3 regions of the Vibrio sp. HM8-C genome follow, and region 1 is predicted to be linked to each of the others. Evidence: predicted binding sites of a transcription regulator. Region 1 holds the regulator's gene; each other region holds the start of a gene.
The links. The regulator PurR, encoded in region 1, represses purine synthesis genes. The targets are predictions, from matches to a motif close to TNANGNAAACGTTTNCNTNA.
Positions count from the first base shown of each region.

Region 2: the regulator PurR is predicted to act here: its motif matches at 3,644-3,663, upstream of glyA (serine hydroxymethyltransferase).
Region 3: the regulator PurR is predicted to act here: its motif matches at 2,953-2,972, upstream of ACOSVQ_RS07755 (formate--tetrahydrofolate ligase).

Region 1 is NZ_JBMMKS010000022.1:57,910-66,146, forward strand. It holds gene mukB (chromosome partition protein MukB) at 1-1,366, opposite strand, end outside; gene mukE (chromosome partition protein MukE) at 1,363-2,109, opposite strand; gene mukF (chromosome partition protein MukF) at 2,090-3,427, opposite strand; gene cmoM (tRNA uridine 5-oxyacetic acid(34) methyltransferase CmoM) at 3,439-4,221, opposite strand; gene elyC (envelope biogenesis factor ElyC) at 4,311-5,132, shown strand; gene torD (molecular chaperone TorD) at 5,290-5,937, shown strand; gene purR (HTH-type transcriptional repressor PurR) at 6,219-7,226, shown strand; cyclic di-GMP riboswitch class I at 7,400-7,498, shown strand; gene ACOSVQ_RS19360 (TfoX/Sxy family DNA transformation protein) at 7,612-8,199, shown strand.
Region 2 is NZ_JBMMKS010000001.1:166,054-174,290, reverse strand. It holds gene lipB (lipoyl(octanoyl) transferase LipB) at 150-818, shown strand; gene lipA (lipoyl synthase) at 815-1,780, shown strand; gene ACOSVQ_RS00770 (hypothetical protein) at 1,918-2,250, shown strand; gene glyA (serine hydroxymethyltransferase) at 2,339-3,589, opposite strand; gene ACOSVQ_RS00760 (YitT family protein) at 3,937-4,536, shown strand; gene vexH (vibriobactin export RND transporter permease subunit VexH) at 4,598-7,705, opposite strand; gene ACOSVQ_RS00750 (efflux RND transporter periplasmic adaptor subunit) at 7,705-8,237, opposite strand, start outside.
Region 3 is NZ_JBMMKS010000005.1:15,173-23,409, reverse strand. It holds gene yjjG (pyrimidine 5'-nucleotidase) at 1-643, opposite strand, end outside; gene ACOSVQ_RS07770 (LysR family transcriptional regulator) at 744-1,661, shown strand; gene ACOSVQ_RS07765 (hypothetical protein) at 1,783-2,016, shown strand; gene elbB (isoprenoid biosynthesis glyoxalase ElbB) at 2,021-2,671, shown strand; gene ACOSVQ_RS07755 (formate--tetrahydrofolate ligase) at 3,001-4,749, shown strand; gene msrB (peptide-methionine (R)-S-oxide reductase MsrB) at 4,893-6,038, shown strand; gene ACOSVQ_RS07745 (helix-turn-helix domain-containing protein) at 6,060-7,100, opposite strand; gene ACOSVQ_RS07740 (ethanolamine ammonia-lyase subunit EutB) at 7,258-8,237, shown strand, end outside.

The DNA.
Region 1 (8,237 bases):
AAGTACGCTGTTCTTGTTGCTGTTTAAGCTCGTTAACTCTTGCTGAAGTGTTTCCGGCATTGATGCCGTCATCGCCCAGTAACTTTTTAGCTTTATCCAGCGCATGCAACGCTTGCTGATATTGCAGCGCACGTGTTTGTTGCACATCTAGCGCTTGTTGGTAGTCAGCGAGTTGAGTCTTAAGACTGTCTACTTCTTCTTCTGCAATGGTGGCTTGTTCTTCCGCTTCGAGCAGACGCTCTTGCGCTTCTTCAACCACCATCATCTGCTCTTCAAGACGCACGTTCAGCTCTTCAAGGTCATCCTGATAGCGTTCAATTTTCTCTTGCTGGCGCAATGCGTTTTGAACCAGTTGCAGATGATCCGAAGCCCCCTGATGGTCTTGCTCAAGTGCAGATTCTTGTTCAACCAATAGCTCAAGTTCTTCATGCACTCGGTTAAGCAAACTGTTTTGCTCAATCAAGGTTTCACGAGAACTCATCAACTCTTTACGCAGCTCAAGCGTCTGACCAACTTTATTGCGACGATCGTTTGCGTGACGCATGTAGTCTGCCGCAACGTAGTTAGTCGATTCGGTAATAAGATGCTTAAACAGATCGCGGTCAGCTTGGGTTGATTTAATCGCTTCTAGCGTCATGCGGTTTTCACGCAGCGCCGATTCCATATCTTGGAACGCTTTCTTTACACCGCCGTTTTGTGGCAATAGGTAGTCGCGAAGCGAGCGAGTAATGGCACTTGAAATACCACCGTATAGAGACGCCTCAATGAGTCGGTAGAATTTTGAACGGTCGCCACTGCTGCGTAATTTCTTCGGTAATACACCGAACTCAAACATTTGGGCGTGGTAATCCACTGTAGAGCTAAATGCTTTGAAGTGAGCGCCTTCAATGGCTGTTACTGCCGCTTTTACATCGTTGATTTGACGTACGCGCGCATGCTTGTCTGAAACCGTTTCGATTAGGATATCAGTCGGTTTGATATGGCTTGGCAAACCTTGAATAAGGAATGGTTTGATATCCACTTTCTTATCACGACCGGCTACCTGTTGCAGCTTCACACCAAACAATAAACGTTGTTTGCGAGAGTTCACCACATCAAGCGCCGCGTAACATGCGCCCGGCTGCAATTTACCAAATAGACCTTTGTCACGAGATGCTTGCGAGCTGCCCGCCTCAGTAGTATTGCGGAAATGCAAAAGGCTTTGGTCAGGAATCAACGCGGTGATAAATGCAGCCATTGTGGTTGATTTACCAGCACCGTTACCGCCAGATAGTGTCGTTACTAAGCTATCAATATCAAATGTACGAGCAAAGAAGCCGTTCCAGTTGATCATGGTTAGCGATTGATATTTGCCTCTTTCAATCATGCTTCACCTTCCAATTCTGTTTCGTCGGCTTGATCTTCTTCATCTGTTAGAGAGTCTTCTTCTAATAAACCTTCATCTAACAAACTATGCTGATTAGGTTCCTGTGTATGCACAACGGCTTCACCATCACGGATAAGACGCAGCTGCGCTTCACGCATGTCATCACCAACACGGACGTCGGCACCAAAGCGAAAAACCGCTTCACTGATGCTGAATTTTGTAGTTTCACCAATGTTGATGATCATACCCAGACGGCGTAAACGGCGAAGAGAGGCTCGAACTTTTTCAAACAGTTTCTCTTTATCCAAATCCGAGCCGTTGGCTCTGTTGGTCACCAACTTCATGAGTTTTTTCTCGTCAGTTAGCGCAAGTAGCTCTTCATAGAGCTCTTGATTGGTAAAAATACCCTCGTGAGCCAAACGTTCAGGGCTGAGATAAAGGAAACAGAGCACTTTACCCACCAGCATATCCAGTTCAGATAAGATGCTGCGACTAATTAACGTCGTTGAACGCGGGCGCAAATAGAAGAAGCCTTCAGGTGCACGTACCAGTTCTGTGTTGTAGCGCTGATAAAAATGCGCCAGTTCCGTTTCAAAAACCGATAGGAATGCGTGATTATCTAAATCGTCGCTAGAGATATGTCGACCAGCACGTAAAGCACTATCCAGTGCAGGGAAAAGCGGATTGCTGATCGCTTTAGCCAGATTCTCTGGCATGTATTCATTAATATCTGTCGATGACATTTGCTTGTACCTTTGCACCAAAATCGTTGATTGCTTGCCAATCTGGCTGAATAGCTCTGTAATCCGATTCGGAGTAACCGAGTCGAACCGCTTGATCAACAACGATTCGTGCTAAATCAAAATGATGAGTCTTTGGATGCGTCGCGAGGTAATCACGCAGTACCGCACCTAAATCTATCGATTGTCCTTGGTCTTTGTGCACTTGCAACATAGCGCCAATTCTTTCGGCAAGTTCATCGTTTACTTGCTGGAACTCTTCGTATTCCACTTCGTCAGGAACGCTGCCCGTCACCTCATCGTCACGAAGCATCAACGCTTCATCGCGCAGATCCATCAGACGCTCAGCATCGGCGTAAGTTAAGTACCAAGGCTGTTCAAAATAGTCGTTAAACGACTGGCGTAGACGTTGGCTAAACGCTCGGTTTTGATCCATGTCGATAGCGGTACGAATGAACTTATGTACGTGGCGGTCGTAACCTATCCACAAATCAATCGCTTGCTGCCCCCAACTCGTTATACGGTCAAGTTTCATCTGCAAGCCAAATAAGGTTTCTTCAATGAATTCAAGTTCAGGATCGCCGTAAACCATTTCCTGAATATCTAAAATCTGAGTTTGAAGATCATCGCCTGCAGTTTGCAAGGTATCTTGCAGTTCACGAAGCGTAGAAGACGTTTCTGAAAGTAGCGCTTCACAGTTATTAATCGCTTCTCGCCAATCTTTATTAAGAAGCTCTGCAATTTGCTCTTTTACGGATTGCTGTTGTTCATCCATGACACGTTGGTTTAAATCAATTCGGTCAAAGATTTCGCCTACAGAATATTTCAGCACACCGAAAACGTTCTTTTTCCAGTGCCCGACTGAACCACCTTGCTCGGCAGATTCCACCGCTTTTGCCATTTCGTCAGCCAACATCGAAAGTTGTATCGATAGTTTTAACTTAGAAAACTCTCTGTGACGAACGTAGTAATCGGTAATGCCGATAGCCAATGGCGAAAGACGATAGATGCTCGCCCCATCAGTAAGTTCGCTGGTAAAGCGGCTGATAAGACGTTGTTTAACTAGCTCATTAATGGCGTTGTTAGCGCGAAAAGCCGACGCTTCACCTGTATCTTCAAACATTCGAGTGACTATAGTGAACGCATCATGCAGCTCGCCTTCACCGAGTTCTTCATCAAATCTTTCGTTACTGAGTACAGCAATTGCGATTAAAAACGCGAGTCGCTCAGTCGATAGATTTAATGAGAAATCATGCTGCTTTACCCAGCTAACCAATTCATCAATAGGTTGCTCAACAGCGTTCTGAGTTAACTCACCCATTGTTATTCCTGTTATTGTTTTTTCTTAGCCCATACATGTATGTATCGGCCTAATGAGAGGTATGGCTCCTGACGACAAAATTTGCGTTCTAAAGCCAATACATCATCGTATTGATATTCGCCCATGTTTTTCACGTTGCCAATGTAATCACTAAAACAGCGAATACCAGATTTTCCTTGTATCTCAAACCCTGCATCCTCTATCCACTGATACACTTCCGTTGGAAGTAATCCGGTTTGAGGTTGTAGCTTGAAACGCTTGCGATGTGGCATTCCCTCTAATACATGGGGAATGTTGCCACAAACCGCATTCTTATAAACGAGCCCGTGGTAGTTATAGAACATGATTGACGCCATACCACCCGGTTTAACCTGTTCTAACAAGTTTTCCAGAGCGGGCTTTGGCTCGGCCAACCACTCCATCACTGCGTGAAACATCAATACATCCACTGGTTCAGTTAAGTGTTCCTGAACAGTTTGCACAGGAGAATGAACAAAATGATATTGATCAAGCAAGCCATGATTGGCAATATCCTGCTTGGCAAGATTGAGCATTTCAGAAGAGAGATCACACAAGGTTATTCGATGTCCAAGCTTCGCAAGCTTCTGTGACATCTGTGCGAGTCCACCTCCAGCATCTAAAACATGCAATGGAGTTTCTGACTGTTCAAAATTTGCTAACAACTGAGTGAGATCTTCCCAAACAATGACTTGGCGGATTTCTCCTTTGTCAGAGCCATAGATATTTTTTGCAAATTTGTGGGCAATATCGTCGAAATTGCGATCTTCTGTCACGGCGGCTTGAGTTATGATAACGAATTCGTGCTGCTATTTTGTCATAGGAATAGCAGGAATAAAGGGGGTTTCGCCCTTTTTATTATCAAGTGCTGTTTTTTCGGACTATTTTGTTTATGTTTGAGCTGAAAAAAATTGTTTCATCCTTTTTAATGCCCTTGCCAGCACTGCTGATTGTGGGATTCATCGGCTTAATGCTGATTATGTTCACTGCCAAACGTAAGACTGGCAGTCTCATCGTTTTGTTTTCACTAACCAGTCTTTTCCTTATTTCTTTTCAACCTATCTCAACTCGTTTATTGATGCCGCTTGAGCGTCAATATTCAGCTTTCCTTCCAGTGGAAGGAACTATTGATTATGTAATGGTGTTAGGTAACGGTCATGTTGTTGACGACGATATACCTCCTACATCAGAGCTTTCTCGCACCGCTTTAATGCGTCTAGCGGAAGGTATTCGTATTGTCAGAATGTACCCAGGCTCAAAACTGATTCTGTCAGGATATGCTGGCGGTAGCGAATTCAGCCATGCACGTATGTTGGCAAGAGTTGCTCTGGCTTTAGGTGTTGCTAAATCCGATATCGTTTTGCTAGAAACAGCAAAAGATACATGGGAAGAAGCAAGACAAGCGGCGGCATTCGTTCAAAACAGAAAGCTCGTATTGGTTACTTCAGCGAGCCATATGGAAAGAGCGATTAAAGAATTTGAATCGGCTGGATTAAACCCAATTCCAGCTCCAACCAATTATCTTGCGCACGTGAACATTGCTCAACCTTGGGAAAAATACGCTCCTAAAGCGCGTTATCTTGAGCAAACCGAGCGCTACTGGCACGAGAGTTTAGGTCAGCTTTGGCAAACACTTCGTGACTATGTGGCTGGCTATGAAGAAACGTCCACACAGAGCCAGCAGTAACAACACACTATTACCTAGACCCGCTTCAAGCGGGTCTTTCATATCTCTCCAAATACAGATCATATTGAGCGATTAGTACAGCTAAATTCGCTGCCAAATTTCCTATATATCACAATTCATGCTTAGACTTAGAAAAGATCCAAAGCGGAGCTAAACAATGAAGGAAATTAAAGCATTTAATGAAAAACGTGCTGAAATCTATTGGTGGCTTTCAGGGTTGTTTGCCAGTGAATTGAGTTACCAAGAGCTTGAAAAATACAAATCAGCTGAAATTCAAAACTTCCTTAGTGGACTTGGCGAAAACGTACAGTTGTCATCATCAATACATAAACTTCGTACAGTTCTAGAACGACTTCTTTTTCAGGATGACGCACAAGTTCAAGTCGCCGATAGCTTCTATAACCTATTTTTGAAATGCGATGGTGAATCCGCACTTCCCTATGCTTCTTTGTACATAGACAAATCGAAAATGGTTGAAACGACCCCGGCTCAAAGAATTGCACAACTGATGGAACATAACGGGGTGCACGTACAAGAACAATCCGGTCAGTCTTATGACCATCTCGCCATAGAGTTAGATTTCCTTGGGCACCTCATCATCCGCTCCAACGAACTTGAAAAACAAACGCATATGGAAAAAGCACTTCAGTTCCAAGCCGACTATATCCGTAATCATTTACTGAGCTGGATACCAGATTTTTCTTTTCATTGTTCAGCCAGAGATAAATTAGGGTTTTATTCATCAATATCAGTATTATTAGTCGCTTTTTTAGAGCTTGATTTAAATTACCTTACTGGCAACTGATTCTCATCCATGGCTAAACTTAGGCCGTGAATTGTGACTACAGTTAAGTTTGCACCAATGATTTGTCGTTGCGAGCTAACCGTTTGCGGTTTAAACTCAACACCAAATAAGATGAATCATTATTTAAAACGCAAACCGCTGTTTCAAAGCGGTTTTTGTGTTTTAGTGACTTTAGGCTAGAAGCTTTATTAACTTCGCCGCTGCTGAATCCGGCCAGTAATCGGGTTTGTTTGACCTAATAAAAATTTAGCTAAAATCAGCAGTCAAAACAGGACAAATCTATGGCTACGATTAAAGATGTTGCTCGCCTTGCAGGCGTATCGACCACAACCGTATCACACGTAATTAATAAAACTCGCTTTGTTGCTGAAGCGACTCAAGAGAAAGTTCTTGAAGCAGTGAAAGAGCTTAACTACGCACCAAGTGCCGTAGCGCGTAGCTTGAAATGCAACACGACCCGTACAATCGGTATGTTGGTGACACAATCAACCAACTTATTCTTTTCTGAAGTCATCGATGGTGTAGAGAGCTACTGTTATCGTCAAGGTTACACTCTAATTCTTTGTAATACTGGTGGTATTTACGAGAAGCAGAGAGACTATATCCGAATGCTCGCAGAAAAACGTGTTGATGGCATTTTGGTTATGTGTTCAGACCTCACTCAAGAACTGTCGGAAATGCTAGAAAGTCACTCTGATATTCCAAAAGTTATTATGGACTGGGGTCCAGAAGCATCTAAAGCGGATAAAATCATTGATAACTCTGAATTAGGTGGCTATCTAGCGACTAAATACCTCATTGATAGAGGACATAAAGATATCGCTTGCTTAAGTGGTCACTTAAACAAACTTGCTTGTCAGGAGCGTATCGCTGGTTTCCGTCGTGCGATGGAAGAAGCGAACTTAAACGTTAATGACAACTGGATTCTTGAAGGTAACTTCGAATGTGATACAGCTGTACTTGCCGCAGATAAAATTATCGCTATGGATAAAATGCCAACGGCGGTTTTCTGTTTCAATGACACTATGGCTCTAGGTCTGATGTCTCGCCTGCAACAGAAAGGCGTACGTGTACCTGATGATATTTCAGTCATCGGTTACGACAACATCGAGCTGGCAGAGTACTTCTCACCTCCTTTAACAACCATTCACCAACCGAAACGTCGCGTTGGTAAAAACGCCTTTGAGATATTATTGGAGCGTATCAAAGATAAAGAGCACGAACGCCGCATCTTTGAAATGCACCCTGAAATTGTCGAGCGCGACACTGTAAAAGATTTAACAAAATAATAAGTTTCAAATCCAAGCTCTGGTTTCTCCAGAGCTTGTGAGAGCGATCTCGCAAAATTTTTCATTAGTAATAAAAGCGCAAACAGAAAATTCATTTTCTGAACCAACATCACATTTAAATCACATAAGTGTGATGCTTATTCAAAGTTTTGATTATTATTTTGAAAGAAATGTCACGCACAGGGCAAACCATCTGAAAGGATGGGACGCAAAGCCTCCGGCCTAAACCAAATTGTGTTAATGCATAATTGGTAGGTAGCGGGGTTGCCGATGGCAAAAAGGCATACATGAGTTGACCATTGATTGACATACTCAATGTATTCTTTTGCTATTCTCTCGGACCTGAATTTGGTGGCGTATTAGTTAATACACCGAGACTAACAGCATGGATAAACCAGTACTAAAAGACTCAATGCAACTTTTTGAACAACTAGGAAGTGTAAAATCGCGTTCTATGTTCGGAGGGTTTGGCATTTTCATCGATGACGCGATGTTTGCTCTGGTCGTTAATAACCGACTACACATTCGCGCGGACGATCAATCCTCAAAAAATTTCCAGCAACAAGGATATGAGCCTTACGTTTATAAAAAACGCGGGTTCCCTGTTGTAACTAAATACTTTGCTTTGCCTGAGAATATTTGGGAAACCCCAGAACTAATTATTGAAAAAGCAAAGCAAGCTTTAGAAGTAGCAAAGCAAGAACGCGAAACTCAAGCAAAAGCTAAACCTGACCGCCTTAAAGATCTTCCAAACATGAGATTGGCGACCGAGCGTATGCTTAAGAAAGCTGGAATCGATTCTGTTGACATGCTGCAACAGAAAGGCGCTGTCGCTGCGTACTTAGCGGTACAAGAATCCCATACTACAACTGTTGGTATCGAACTTCTGTGGGCTCTTGAAGGTGCAATTGAAGGTAAACACTGGTCTGTCATCCCTCAATCTCGTCGAGACGAGTTAATGCGTAAGCTGTAAACTTCGTGTTCTCAATAATATATAAAGCACTCTACATA
Region 2 (8,237 bases), on a different contig from region 1:
TGAAAGCAGCATAAAGCTGCTTTCTTTATATTTATCAGATTGTTAAAAAAACATTACTCAAAATATGGTCAAAAAAATGCCCACAATGAGTAGTTCATCGCTCCTAAGGCGTTTATAATCACCCAAATTTTTACAACCACTGACGGAATATGACACTAGATAACCAGCTTGTTGTCAGACAATGGGGTCGTCAAGACTACCACCCAGTTTGGCAGGCTATGCATGATTTTACCGATCAGCGTGACGATGAGACTCGTGATGAGGTCTGGCTTGTAGAACACAATCCAGTATTCACGCAAGGTCAGGCAGGTAAAGCGGAGCATTTGCTTAACACGGGTGATATTCCGGTTGTACAGAGCGACAGAGGTGGTCAGGTAACTTACCATGGTCCCGGTCAGTTAGTGGCTTACTTCTTAATTAACCTAAGAAGAAAAAAATTAGGTGTTAGAGATTTGGTAACAGACATTGAAAATCTCGTTATCAATACTCTTAAAGCTTACGATATTTCGTCCGCAGCACGACCTGATGCACCTGGCGTCTATGTTGACGGAAGAAAAATCTGTTCACTTGGACTTAGAATCCGAAAAGGCTGCTCGTTTCATGGGCTAGCATTAAATGTAAATATGGATCTCTCTCCTTTCTTGCGTATTAACCCATGCGGTTACCAAGGCATGGAAATGGTACAAGTGAGCAACTTAGGTGGACCAGCAGACATCCACCAAGTAGAACAACAATTAATCCAAGAACTCGTAAAGCTATTTGGCTACGAGCATGTCGAATTCAGCACTGAAGCACCCTCAATCGGTAACAAAGTATGAGCAAACCCATTCAAATGGAAAAAGGCGTCAAATACCGTGACGCTGATAAAATGGCACTGATTCCAGTTAAGAACATGCCAACTGAGCAAAAAGAAATTCTACGTAAACCTGAGTGGATGAAAATCAAGCTGCCAGCGGACAGCCAACGTATTCAAGACATCAAATCAGCGATGCGTAAGAACAATCTGCATTCAGTTTGTGAAGAAGCCTCTTGCCCTAACTTGGCCGAATGTTTCAACCACGGTACTGCAACCTTTATGATTTTAGGTGCTATCTGTACACGTCGTTGCCCATTCTGTGACGTTGCCCATGGTCGCCCTGTTGCTCCAGAAACAGACGAGCCTCAAAAACTAGCGAAAACTATTAGCGATATGAAGCTCAAGTACGTGGTTATTACCTCAGTTGACCGTGATGACTTACGTGATGGTGGTGCACAGCACTTTGCTGACTGTAACCGTGAAATTCGTGCACTGAATCCGAACATTCGCATCGAAACACTGGTTCCTGATTTCCGTGGTCGTATGGATATTGCACTGGATCTGTTGAAAGACAACCCGCCAGATGTGTTCAACCACAACTTAGAAACGGCACCGCGTTTGTACCGTAAAGCGCGTCCAGGTGCGAACTATAAGTGGTCACTACAGCTACTACAAAAATTCAAAGAGCAGCATCCAGAAATCCCAACTAAATCGGGATTGATGATGGGGCTTGGTGAGACAAAAGAAGAGATCATCGAAGTGATGAAAGATCTGCGTGCTCACGGCGTAACAATGCTAACGCTAGGTCAATACTTAGCGCCAAGTCGTCACCACCTGCCTGTTGAACGTTACGTTCCACCAGCAGAGTTTGATGAGCTAAAAGAAGTTGCTCTTGGACTTGGCTTTACACATGCCGCATGTGGTCCATTTGTGCGTTCTTCATACCACGCAGATATGCAAGCTCAAGGTTTAGAAGTTAAGTAATCCATACTTAGATAACTAAATCGGTTAAAAGGCGATATGTCTTCGGATATGTCGCCTTTTTTGTGTCTATGATTGAATAGATGCAAATAGTTTTATAGGCTTACCACTGACTTTTTAAATCATGAAGGACAATGATAATGAAAAATTTAACGATGCTCGCTCTAGCTCTGACCGCAGCAGCCATTACAGCCGGTTGTTCTTCGAACACTCAAACAGACAACTACCGTGAAGCCTCTTTTGAACTCTGTAATACAGAAGTGGATATTTATTCGGTCAGTGACGACGGCAAAGTTCGGATTGTTTGCTCAGATGGTTCTAAATTCGCTCTGGCAAGTGAAGATACGCTAGAAGTGATGCGTGAAATTAATATCGAATACTGTGATGGTGAAGGTCTAGGTAAGTTTACAGAAAGTAACAAATACTACATGTTCAAATGTAAATCCGGCACGTTAATCAGTATGGCGAAATAGAATTGGTCATTGTTCTTTAACCACAGAAAGCCAGTTTCAAAACATAAAAAAGGCCTGCTATGCAGGCCTTTTCAATATCTTGTAAAGATTAAGCGTAAACAGGTAGACGCTTACAGATATCAAGAACTTTTTGTTTAGTTGCTTCGATAACTGCTTCGTCGTTGATGTTGTCTAGAACATCACACATCCAGTTAGCTAGTGCTTTCGCATCTTCTTCACCGAAACCACGACGAGTGATCGCAGGAGTACCAACACGGATACCAGAAGTTACGAATGGGCTGCGAGGATCGTTCGGCACTGAGTTTTTGTTTACAGTGATGTTTGCTGCACCAAGTGCTGCATCTGCTTCTTTACCAGTGATGTCTTTGTCGATTAGGTCAACAAGGAACAGGTGGTTTTCAGTACCGTTAGATACGATTTTGTAACCACGCTCTTGGAATTGAGCAACCATTGCCTTCGCGTTCTTAACAACACGCTGTTGGTAAGCTTTGAATTCAGGTTCCATAGCTTCTTTGAACGCTACCGCTTTACCAGCAATAACATGCATTAGAGGACCACCTTGGCCGCCAGGGAATACTGCTGAGTTCAGCTTCTTGTACATCTCTTCGCCAGCGTTTGAAAGAATCAAACCACCACGTGGGCCAGCTAGAGTTTTGTGAGTTGTAGTCGTTACGACGTGAGCGTGTGGGATTGGTGTTGGGTATACGCCAGCAGCAATCAGACCAGCAACGTGTGCCATATCAACAAACAAGTAAGCATCTACTTTGTCAGCGATTTCGCGCATGCGTTTCCAATCAACGATTTGAGAGTAAGCTGAGAAACCACCGATAATCATCTTAGGTTTGTGCTCTAGAGCAAGTGCTTCCATCTCGTCGTAGTTGATTTGACCAGCTTCGTCGATACCGTAAGGAATAACATTGTAGTGTTTACCAGAGAAGTTAACTGGTGAACCGTGAGTCAAGTGACCACCGTGAGCTAGGCTCATACCTAGAACTGTGTCACCTGGATTTAGAAGAGCCATGTACACTGCGCTGTTTGCTTGTGAGCCAGAGTGAGGCTGAACGTTAGCATATTCGCAACCAAATAGTTGGCATGCACGATCGATTGCTAGAGCTTCCGCTTTATCCACGTACTCACAACCGCCGTAGTAACGCTTGCCAGGGTAGCCTTCAGCGTATTTGTTTGTTAGCTGAGAACCTTGAGCTTCCATTACACGCGGACTGGTGTAGTTTTCTGAAGCGATAAGTTCGATGTGCTCTTCTTGGCGAAGAGTTTCTTCCTGAATGGCAGCGTATAGCTCCGGATCATAATCAGCGATGTTCATATCACGCTTAAGCATCTGTATCTCCTGACTCAGATTTGACTGAAAGTAGCAAAAAACCACACAACGACCAAAAGCAAACGTTTTCGTCACCGTAATATGGCGCGCATTCTACATAATTTGATTTATATCATAAAGCCCAAATTACAGAATTTATCATGCAGTTTTTTCATGTTGATTAACAATACTGCTCATCTTTAAAGCTTTTAAGATGAGTGTCTACATTTTCTTTACACAGTGTAAATTTGGAATTACATAGGTTTACCCTAATTTTTGTTCGCTAGCTACCGAAAAGATCGGGTTTTAATTAGTATCCACTTATTCTTTACCAATTACTTATTTTTTAGCAATTAATGGCATCTCAAATGGAAACACATTCACGGAAGGAAGACTGGATAGCAATCTTCACTGGCACATTTATCGTGTCCCAAGGCTTATTTTTTCTCAAAGCAGCCAATCTTATAACTGGTGGCACCGCGGGTTTGGCACTTCTTTTGACTCATATTTTCCCTTGGAGCTTCGGTACACTGTATTTCTTCGTTAACGTGCCGTTCTATCTGCTCGCTTGGAAACGCTTCGGTGTTAAGTTCTCGGTTAACACAGCAATCTCTTGTGGCTTGGTTTCTGTTTTTACGGATCACCTTTCGAACTTCATTGCCATAGAACATATTGATGCAGCTTACTGTGCTTTGGCTGGCGGCTTGTTAACTGGCTTAGGTATGTTGATTCTATTCCGCCACCGCTCAAGCTTGGGTGGTTTTAACGTGCTATGCCTGTTCATACAAGACAAATTCGGTATTTCAGTTGGTAAGACACAGTTAGTTTTAGACTGCATTATTGTTTTCGCATCTCTATTCTACTTAACACCATCGGTCATCATGTTCTCTATTGCTGGTGCTGTAGTACTGAATATCGTGCTTGCCATGAACCACAAGCCATCTCGCTATTCGGTCAAATATATCTGAAACTCATAAAAGAAAGCCCGCTAACTTAGCGGGCTTTTTAATACATGGAAATAAGGTCTGGCTAGTGCGTTGTGCGACCTTTATTGTCGTGTCCCAACTCTTTGTTGAGCTCAGCTTCAACATGTCCCGGAGCTTGTGTCTTAGCGGAGATCAATCGATACATTGCTGGTATTACAAACAGAGTCACTACAGTGGCAAATGCCATACCAAAGAAAATCACCGTACCCACCGCAACACGGCTCTCATAACCCGCACCTGTAGAAACAATAAGCGGGATAGAACCCGCCAGTGTAGTGAATGCCGTCATCAGAATTGGACGCAAGCGGCGCGCTGACGCATCGACAATCGCTTTTTCAAACTCAACACCTCGGTCACGTAACTGGTTAGCAAACTCAACGATTAAGATGCCGTTTTTCGTTACCATACCAATCAACATCACCATACCGATCTGGCTATATACGTTCATCCCCTGCCCCATAATCAACAGGCCAAGGAAACCACCGAAGACACCCATAGGTACCGTAAACATAATAACCATTGGGTTGATAAAGCTTTCAAACTGAGCAGCAAGAACTAAGTACGCAACTAGCAGCGCTAAAGCGAATACCGCCGCAACGCTCGATTGGTTTTCTTTGAAATCTTTTGACTCACCTGAATAGCTAACCGAGATATCACTAGGCAACATTTCTAACGCTTTTTGATCCATATAATCTAAAGCCTGACCTAATGTTGCACCGTCAGCTAAGTTTGCTGTTATCGTAATGGCTTTTTGTTTGTTGTAGTGAGACAAGCGAATAGCCGAGGCGACTTCTTCAATCTTAGTCACAGTATCCAGAGTAACCAGATCACCATTTCCGGTACGCATGTAAATCTGACTTAAATCAGCTGCGTTATTGAAGCTGTTCTCATCACCACGCAGATAAACGTCATATTCTTCACCACGTTCAACGAAGGTAGTCACCGCTTTACCACCTAACATCACTTCAAGCGTATCGGAGATATCTTGAACACTGATGTTAAGCTCTGCAGCTCTTTGTCTATCAACCGTTACCACCAATTCTGGTGTTTTCTCTGAGTAGTTGATATCCACGCCCGTCATCAAACCAGAATTCGCGGCTTCTACCTCTAGTTTCTCAGACCACTCTTTCAGCTCTGTATAATCCGAGCCTCCCAGTACAAACTGAACGGGTTCGTTAGAACCACCACGGAAACCCGGCATAAATGGAATAACACGTACGTCCGGAATACCTGTTAGTGCTTTTCTCACTTCCCCCAGAGCTTTTTGAGCGGTGATACTGCGTTCATTCCAGTCATCCAACGTCATAATGACGAAGCCAGTCTGGTCACCCGCGTTACCGCCAAATGCAGGAGATTGAATACTGAATGATTTTAGGAAACCCTGTCCGAGCAGAGGCTTTAATCGTGCTTCAACCAAGTCCATGTTGGCAGACATACGGTTATAGCTGGTCGCATCAGCACCACGTACCATGGTAAAGATAACGCCGCGGTCTTCCGATGGCGTTAACTGCGCTGGGACATTCTGCATAAATTGGTAGCTACCACCAATACAACCCAAAATGATTAACGGCGCTAACCATTTGAAACGTAATGCGTACTTCAACAGGAAGCGATACGAAGATTCAAGCTTGCCAAACAGTTTGTCTACAACACGGTTAAAACCGTTTGGTTTTACATTCGCTTTGAGGATCTTACTTCCCAGTACTGGTGTTAGCGTCAATGCAATCAGAGAAGAGAAGATGACAGACATTGCCAACAGTACCGAGAACTCTGTGAACAGCAGCCCCACCATCCCATCCATAAAGGAGATAGGCAGGAACACCATTACTAGTACGAGCGTGGTTGCAATAACGGCAAACCCGACTTCACGCGTACCTTTATAAGCGGCTAGCAGTGGTTTCTCACCCTGTTCAATATGATGGAAGATGTTCTCCACCACCACAATCGCGTCATCCACCACCAAACCAATTGACAGTATCAATGCCATCAAAGTAATTAGGTTGATAGAAAAGCCAAAATAGTAAGCTGCAATAAATGAAGAAATCAGCGATACAGGAACTGTGATAGCTGGAATCAAGGTTGCACGGGCTTGACCAATGAAGATGTAAAGCACCAAAACAACCAGACCACCAGTAATAAATAAGGTGCTGTATACCTCTTCTATAGAGCGTTCAATAAAGATGGTCGAGTCATAACTGATATTTAACTTGGTATCTGCTGGCAGAAACTTCTGAATATTGTCAACCTGCTCGTGAACTCGTTTAGCAACTTCTAGAGGGTTAGAGTCGGACTGAGGGATGATCCCCATACTCACGTTTACAACGCCATCTGTCTTGTAGGTCGAGTTCTCGTTTTCCGCGCCAAGGAACACATCAGCAACATCTTTCAGGTAGATAGGCGTACCACTGGCACGTTTAACAACCAAGTATTGAAAGTCTTCCGGCTTTTGATAAGTACGCGCAGTACGAACCGACATTACGGTTGAATCGTTGCGTACCTCACCTCCCGGGCTTTCAATATTTTCACGACGTAAAGCAGCTGAAATATCCGATGTGGTAACGCCGCGTCCTGCCATTAACTCCGGTTGAAGGCGAACATACATCACTTTGTACAAGCCACCAGAGACGTTTATAGAACTGACGCCTGAAATCAGGCTAAAGCGGTCAACAAGGACACGTTCCATATAATCAGTTAACTGAGTCCGGTCCATAGTGGTCGAACTCAAGTTGATATACATAGACGCTTGGCCAGAACCGTTGTTCTTATATACCAGAGGATCATCGGCTGCATCCGGTAGCGATCGCTGCGCACGCGCTACCGCATCACGAATATCACTGACACCTGTATTTAGGTCATAACCGAGGTTGAACGTAACCGTTATACGTGAAGAACCATTACGGGTTACCGATGTAATTTCATCGATGCCACTGATACCAGTGAGCTGTTCTTCAAGCACCGAGGTAATTTGGTTTTCGATAATGGTGGCGGAAGCACCTTGATATCGAGTGGTAACAGAAACGACGGGGTTTTCAATATCCGGCATTTCGCGCACAGCAAGCTTCGTAAAAGAGACAAAGCCAAACACACACAGCAGCATGCTCAGTACGAGCGCAGCTACTGGGCGTTTTACTGAAACATCAGAGATCAACATTAGTTGTCATCCTTGTTTACTGGGCGACCATCCACCGTCACTTCTAACACTTTAGCACCGTCACGCATGTTTACGATCCCTTGAACGACGACTTTCTCACCGATCTCGAGTCCTTGTTCAATCACAACTTGGTTTTCTACACGAGCTCCAAGCAGAACTTCTGTTCGAACCGCTTTGTTTTCTTTATTTACAACATAGACATAGCGCTTAGTACCAGAGTATTCGAGCGCTTGAACTGGAATAATCGGCGCTTCAATCGCTGGGAACGCTAAATTAGCTGAAACTAACATTCCCGGCTTAAGTAAACGTCCAGCATTTGAAAAATGAATACGCACTCTCAGATTCAAAGTCTCTGCGTTAACACGGGAATCAACGCCAACGACTTCACCTTCAAATGACTTACCCGGCCACGCATTCGTGGAACCAACCACTTTCATGCCTTTAGTGAGCATGGAAAGGTAACGCTCAGGTACTTGAAGATCCAATTGCATTAGAGAAAGGTTATCCAAGGTCATCAGTTCAGTGCTGGAGT
Region 3 (8,237 bases), on a different contig from region 1:
AGGATTGCACTTCATAATGTGCATTAATGCCTTCTGGGCGTTCATGTTGATGAACGTTCAACCAACAGGTTTCAATACCAAAGTTTAAGCCACCAAGAATATCGGAATGAGGGTTATCACCCACCATCAATACACGGTCTTTGCTCGGGTTGCCCATTCTTTCCATCGCATGAAGGAAAATACCCGCATCCGGTTTAGCCACACCCACTTCTTCAGAAATCACTACTTGGTCAAAGTATTGAGTCATACCCGTTCTTTCTAAACGAATTGCCTGAAGCTCAGTAAAGCCATTAGTAATAATGCCAAGCTTAGCTTTGCCATTTAGTGCATCCATCAGCTCTTTTGCACCTGGCAGCAAAGTGCAGATGTCCGCCATCGCTTCCAAGAAAGCAGTGTTTAGCTCAGCGGTAGTAGTTCCCAGCTTTTCTGCCCAACCTTTAAAACGGATGTGCTTCAGTTCTTCTGCAGTGATGGTGCCGTTTTGATAATCGACCCAGAGCGGTTTATTTACTTGCTGATATTGATGAAAATCTTGCTCAGTAAAGTTCACGCCTTTACGTTCAAACATCAATTGCATGCCTTTTAGCGCATCGAAATGGAACAAGGTCTCGTCAGCATCAAATAAAATCCAGTCGTACTTCATATCTGTCTCCTCAAAAGCTGGCCCTAGTGTAGATTGTTTTCCATAAAATGATAATCTCTAGCAACGGAAACTTGTTGTTAATTTAGAGGCAACAATAAACATGGATAATACCTTTTCAAGCATCCCTATTTTTGTTGCTGTCGTTGAGTGCGGCAGTTTTTCACTCGCAGCGGAAAAATTGGGCGTCACTAAATCGGCCATCAGTAAACGAGTAACGCAGTTAGAGGATGACCTCGGTATACGTCTGCTTAATAGAACAACAAGAAAACTCAGTCTGACTGAAGCCGGTAAACGCTATTATGACCATGTCTCTCAAGCACTTGCATTAGCACAACAAGGGATGGACGCTGTCACTGAGTTGCAAGGTGAACCTCAAGGTAAACTGAAAATCACAGCCCCAATGTCATTCGGTGTGCTCTATATCGCCCCTATCATCGCTGAATTTCTGGCTCAGTTTCCAAAGGTAACGATAGATCTGCAACTGGAAGATCAAATGGTTGATTTAATCGAAGGTGAATTTGACCTTGCGATTCGCATCGGCAATTTGCCCATTTCGAACTTGGTTGCCAAACGTTTAGTGCAGTGTAAAAGCGTGTTGTGCGCATCGCCGGAATACCTAAAAAAGCATAATTCTCCGCAAAAGCCCTCTGATCTGATTGACCACAACTGTCTGGTTTATTCTTATTTTCGAGGTGGCAGTGAATGGACATTCGAACAACAACACAACGAGTTTAAAGTGATTCCCAAAGGTAATTTTATCGTCAATAACAGCGAAGCCATTCGCCGCGCTTTAATAGAAGGTTTAGGCGTTGGTCAGCTACCAACATTTCTTGTCAGCAAAGACATTTTATCGGGCAAGTTACTTTCGATAATGACCGCCTACTCGCTACCTGAACACGCCATCTATGCAGTGTTTCCTGAACGTAAACATCTTCCTCATAAAGTGAGAGCATTCATGGAATATGTAGCAGACAAACTCGGCAGAGAGACTCCAATCTGGGACGAAGGTCTATTCTAAGTCACAACAATAAAGCCCGAGGATTAAAAAAGGCAAAATCACTGATTTAGCACAATAAACATCCAGCATTTACAACATATAAAAATCAGAACCAACTGCTTGAATATCAACTGGATGTGCTATGAAACACTTTTTGCCTTCTTCCGTCATGCTTGTACCGTTTGTGGTGAAACATTACCCAGAAAGTGACGCCCTATCTGAACCAGAAAACGAAACTAAAACCGAACAAAATTCGAGCTGTGATCTGTGCGACGCTCCGGCTTCTGATCCTAAACTAGACTTATCTACCGATAACCAATTGAAAGCGAAGAAAGGTCGCAAGGTTAGAAAAACTCCTGCTAAACACAAGGAATAAGTCGATGAAAAAAGTAGCCGTGATTTTAAGTGGCTGTGGCGTATTCGATGGCTCAGAAATTCATGAAGCTGTCTTAGCGCTCCATGCCATAGAAAAGCAAGGTGCAAGCTGGCACTGCTTTGCGCCTAATATCGAACAGTTACATGTTATCAATCACCTGACTGGCGAAGAGATGACAGAAACGCGCAATGTGTTGGTGGAAGCGGCTCGACTTGTTCGCGGCAAAATTGATGATGTGGAGAAACTCAAGGCTGACGAGTACGATGCGCTGCTCATCCCCGGTGGTTTTGGCGCTGCAAAAAACTTAACCGACTTCGCGATTAAAGGCACAGAATGTACCATCAACGCTCATGTAGCTTCGGCATGTCGAGCTTTCGCTCAAGCAGGCAAACCCGCCGCTTATCTCTGTATCGCGCCAACAATCATACCGATGATTTATGAGCACGGTGTTCAGGGAACGATCGGCAATGATAAAGATACCGCTGTCGCGTTTAATCACATGGGTGGTGATCATATAAACTGCCCTGTTGACGACTTTGTTTACGACCATGAACACAACGTACTATCAACGCCTGCTTATATGTTGGCAGAAAGTATTTCAGAAGCGGCTTCGGGTATCGAACGCTTAGTTGAAAAACTCATACAGCTAGCGTAGTCACAGCAGCGCTACATGAGTATTGCTATAACACTGGTATAAATGTTCTGACGCTTTACAATGAAATCCAAAAGGTGATCGTTAGGTCACCTTGTGTTTTCTTTGATGTAGTGATTTCTTATCTATCACCAACATCTAACTATCACCATCTAGTAGCTAATAAATAGTTGAGCAAATATTATCCGCGACTTGACCCAAATCAGCATAAATTTGAAAATCACCGCAATCGAACAATCCTCTCAGGAAAATTCTTTACATCGATTTATTTCTAGATAACATGCCAACGCAAACGTTTGCCTAACTACACACAAACATCTTCTGAGGATTTTATGCTATCAGACATCGACATTTGCCGTTCTACTCAATTGACTCACATTGATGCCGTGGCTGAAAAAGCAGGATTGCTTGCTGAAGAATATGAAAGCCATGGACATTACAAAGCAAAAGTCTCATTGAAATGCTTAGAACGCTTGCACGAAAAGCCTATTGGTAAGTTTGTGTTAGTGACTGCAATTACACCGACTCCACTTGGGGAAGGTAAAACAGTGACCACAATCGGTCTCGCGCAAGGCTTAGCAAAACTAAACCAATCTGTATTTGCCTGTATTCGCCAACCTTCAATGGGTCCTATCTTTGGTGTAAAAGGTGGTGCAGCCGGTGGGGGCTATTCTCAAGTAGCGCCGATGGAAGAGTTAAACTTGCACTTAACCGGTGACATTCACGCTGTGACCGCAGCGCATAACCTTGCCTCTGCCGCCATTGATGCCCGTATCTACCATGAACAGCGTAACGGTTACGAAGATTTTGAGCGCAGAACCCAGCTAAAAGCCTTACGTATCGATCCACATCAGGTGGTATGGAAACGTGTTGTTGACCATAACGACCGCGCATTACGTATGGTGACTGTCGGACAAAACGAAATGGGTAAAACCATTAATGGTTATGAACGCACCGATGGATTTGATATCTCCGCGGCGTCAGAGTTAATGGCAATACTGGCTTTGGCTTCTGACCTTAAAGATTTGCGCCAACGAATTGGCAAAATTGTGGTTGCTTATAGCTTTGATGGTCATCCTGTGACTACCGAAGATCTACAAGTTGCCGGCGCAATGACGGTCAGCATGAAAGAGGCGATTAAACCAACGTTAATGCAGACGTTAGAGGGCGTCCCTACCCTTATTCACGCGGGGCCTTTTGCCAATATCGCGCATGGTAACTCATCCATTATCGCCGATGACATAGCGACAAGATTAGCCGATTACACAGTCACAGAAGGCGGCTTTGGCTCAGATATGGGCTTTGAAAAAGCCTGTAACATCAAAGCGAAGGCATCTGGCAAAACACCAGATTGCGCTGTTATTGTTGCCACCCTTCGCGGGCTTAAAGCCAACTCTGGTCAGTTCGATTTAAGACCCGGCCAGGCAATACCTGATTCGTTGTTCTCACCTGATAAAGAGGCGTTAACAGCAGGATTTGAGAACCTGAAATGGCATATCAACAACGTTAATAAATACGGTATTCCAGCAGTCGTTGCGATTAACCGCTTTCCTCAAGATACTGACGAAGAACTGCAACAGCTGATCTCATTGATTGAAGATCTTCCGAATGATGTTGAAGTGGCACTTTCTGAAGGCTTTGTTAAAGGTGGAGAAGGAACAAAAGATCTAGCAAACAAAGTCATCAAGCAGTGCGAAAAGCCATCTCAATTTGTGCCGCTCTATCAAGCTGACGATGCATTGATGACCAAAATTACCAATGTTGTCACTAAAGGTTACGGAGCAGGATCATTCATGCTCAGTTACAAAGCGCAAACACAGTTAAAGCAGTTAAGTGACGAGGGATTTGAAAACTTATCGGTCTGTTTTGCCAAAACTCCGCTTTCAATTACGACAAACTCATCTATTAAAGGTGCACCGAGCGGTTTTGAGTTCATGATCCGTGAACTCAAACTCTGTGCTGGTGCTGGCTTCGTCTACGCCCTGTGTGACAACGTGATGACCATGCCCGGTTTACCAGACAAACCGGCATTTATGTCACTCGACATTGACGAACACGGTCACATTATCGGTTTGAGTTGAGTTCTTTGAGACTCTAAAGGCAGCACTTTAAACAAGGCTGCCTTTTTCTTTACTGATAGATTTATTTAGTAAACGATTTGAAATTTTTCACTTCCTGTGCCGTTCTTTTCTTATACCAATAATAAAAATGGGTAAGGAAAGTCATGAAACGCTCAACAATACTATTGCTACTCTTGGCGGCAATCCCTTTATCGTTTTTTTCGCTTAGTCACGCCACCAGTGAAATGAAACCTGCTCAATCGGGTTCAAAAAATATGGGGCAAACCGAAGTTGCAACACTAGCAGGCGGCTGCTTCTGGTGTACAGAATCGGATATGGAGCAACTCGAAGGCGTCATAGATGTGGTGTCTGGGTATGCGGGCGGGAATGTTGATAACCCAAAATACCGAGAAGTCTCTTCAGGAAAAACCGGACACATAGAAGTCGTTCAAGTGACTTACGATCCCAAGCAAGTGACTTACGAACAAGTATTGGATCAGTTCTTTCGCCATATCGACCCAACCGATGACCAAGGTTCATTTGTTGACAGAGGCAACCAATATCGCCCTGCCATTTTCTATCACAATGAAGAACAGAAACAGATTGCGTCTAACTTTATTAACGAGATAGAACAATCGGGCATTTTTAAAAAGTCACTAAAAACCGAACTGATCCCTTTCACCAAGTTTTGGGTTGCCGAGGATTATCACCAAGACTATTACAAAACGAACAAGCTTCGTTATAAATACTACCGCTACGCTTCTGGTCGCGACCAATATTTGGATGAGATTTTTGGCAAAGACAGAGTAGACAATCCTGTTACGTTACGAGAGATCATCGATAAAACCAAAGCGATGAACAGTGTTAAAGCGTACACACGTCCGTCGGATAGTGAAATCAAAGCTAAACTGACCGAACTGCAATATTACGTGACTCAGGAAGAAGGCACTGAACGCGCGTTTCAAAATGAATACTGGGACAACAAGCAGGAAGGTATCTATGTAGATATCGTCTCTGGTGAGCCACTGTTTTCATCAACCGATAAGTATAAATCCGGTACCGGCTGGCCAAGCTTCACTAAACCTATCAGTGCCGCATATATTGTCACTCACGATGACAATAAGCTCTTTTACACCAGAACCGAAGTTCGCAGCCGATTCGCCAACTCTCATCTCGGTCACGTATTCGACGATGGTCCTGCTCCTACAGGGTTGAGATACTGCATGAATTCAGCTGCGATGCGCTTTGTTCCGGTCGAAAAAATGCAGCAGGAAGGCTATGGAGAATGGCTGACGCTTTTTAATCATTGATCAAGCGGGTTTCAATCCGCTTCAGCGAACAAAACGTTTAACCACGCTTACGTTCTGATATTTAGACGCCCGGTCTCTGGTTTGACTGGGCGTTTCAGCAAATAGCAACTTGTAGTAGTGGTTAAATGTGCCTAAATGATAGAAGCCGTAACGTAGTGCGATATCGCAGATCGCCCTTTGTTCGGACATGTTGAGTAGCTCTCTTCTAACAGCGTTTAGCCGGCAATCGCGAAGAAATATGTTTGGACTAATGCCCAACTCCTGTTCAAAACAGTACTGCAATGTTCTTTGACTGACGCAAGCAATCGAACTCATTTCATTAATGGTTAATGGGTAATTGCCTGTCTGTTCAATGTGATTGTTGATGCGTTTTAACGCCTGACGACGTGTTGAAAAACCACGTGAGTGTTCAGGAGTCCCTCCAACTTGATACAGTCCTAACCTCGCGATAGCTGATTGCTCAATCAGATTAACTAACCGAGAGTGGAGATCCATCTGATTCGGGTCAGACAGTTCAAGTAACTTACGTCCTAATATGGAGTTGCAGTTAAGAGACTGCTTAATCAAGTCCACGAGCGCCCAACAACTGTGTTCCGCATGAGAGTTCTCAATTAAACATGTGCTTTCCCACCGCTCTAACTCCTCTGAACCAATGCCAGTTGCAAGCAACTCTCTATCGATCACAATACCAAAGATGTTGAAATCGTCAGGTGTGGTCAGCTCAAAGTGTTCGTGAGCAGGCCGAATCATCAGCTGATGTTTTTCTGCTGTCCTGCCATTTACTTTTGGACGCTGTGTATCTAGAGAAAATCCAATCCAGAGTGCATCAGGGTTAACACAACATTCTTGATGAATAGTTTGGCTGGTGTACTCCTCAAAAAGGTGCAGCTTTGGCAACCTTAACTCATCCAAATAGCCGTTAAACTGCCCTGAACCGTGTTGATTATATCTTTGTTCCCAAGCACTTAGTGTTTGTGCCTGCTGATTAACATCAAAACTGTACTGTTTGCACCTCACTGGTGCACATGAATTATCTTCATCACGTGATTGAACCAAATTCATATTCCTTCCTTGCACCACAAACAAACAGTAGTTACCTCAACCTTATGTTTTTAAATAGATTTTCAACTTTGCACATTTCCGTCATAGCAACGGAACGAAATTAGCAAACTGAACAATCAACTGAAATGCAAAGTTCACACCCAGTTTGAGAGGTCTTATGGGTTCAAACTATCGATATCAATTAGGTAGCCAAACTTACCAATTCGCATCACTCAAAGAAGTGATGGCAAAAGCATCCCCATTACGCTCTGGCGATCAACTGGCGGGCGTTGCTGCTTCTTCTGCGGAAGAAAGAGTAATTGCACAGATGGTGTTGGCCGATTTGCCATTGAAAACCTTCCTTCAAGACTTACTGATACCGTATGAACAAGACGAGATCACGCGGCTTATTATTGATGAACACGATGCACTGGCATTTCTGGAAATCGCTCATCTCACTGTTGGTGATTTTCGAAACTGGCTGTTGCAGGAATCGACAACCTCGGTAGAAATTTCTCGTGTCAGTAAAGGCATTACGCCTGAAATGGCGGCGGCTGTTAGCAAAATAATGCGCAACCAAGACCTCATATTAGTCGCAAAAAAATGCCAAGTAATCACAGCATTTCGTAACACTATCGGCCTACCGGGTCGGCTTTCTACTCGTTTGCAACCTAACCACCCTACCGATGATGTCAGCGGCATAGCAGCATCAATGTTCGACGGTTTAATGTACGGTAATGGTGATGCCGTTATTGGTATCAACCCAGCCACAGACAGTGTTAGCCAAGCCACAAAGCTAATGAAGCTCATGGATGAAGTCATCCAACACTACGGCATTCCAACTCAAAGTTGTGTGCTAACCCATGTGACCAACACCATAGAGTGCATTGAAAAAGGTGCTCCAGTGGACTTAGTTTTCCAGTCTATAGGCGGTACAGAAGCGACCAACCAAGGTTTTGGGGTCAATATCAATGTGCTTGCAGAAGCCTACGATGCGGCACTGAGTCTGAAACGTGGCTCGGTCGGCAATAACGTCATGTACTTTGAAACCGGTCAAGGCAGCGCACTCTCTGCAAATGGTCATCACAATGTCGATCAGCAGACCTGTGAAGTCCGCGCCTACGCACTCGCCCGCAAATTTAAGCCATTGCTGGTGAA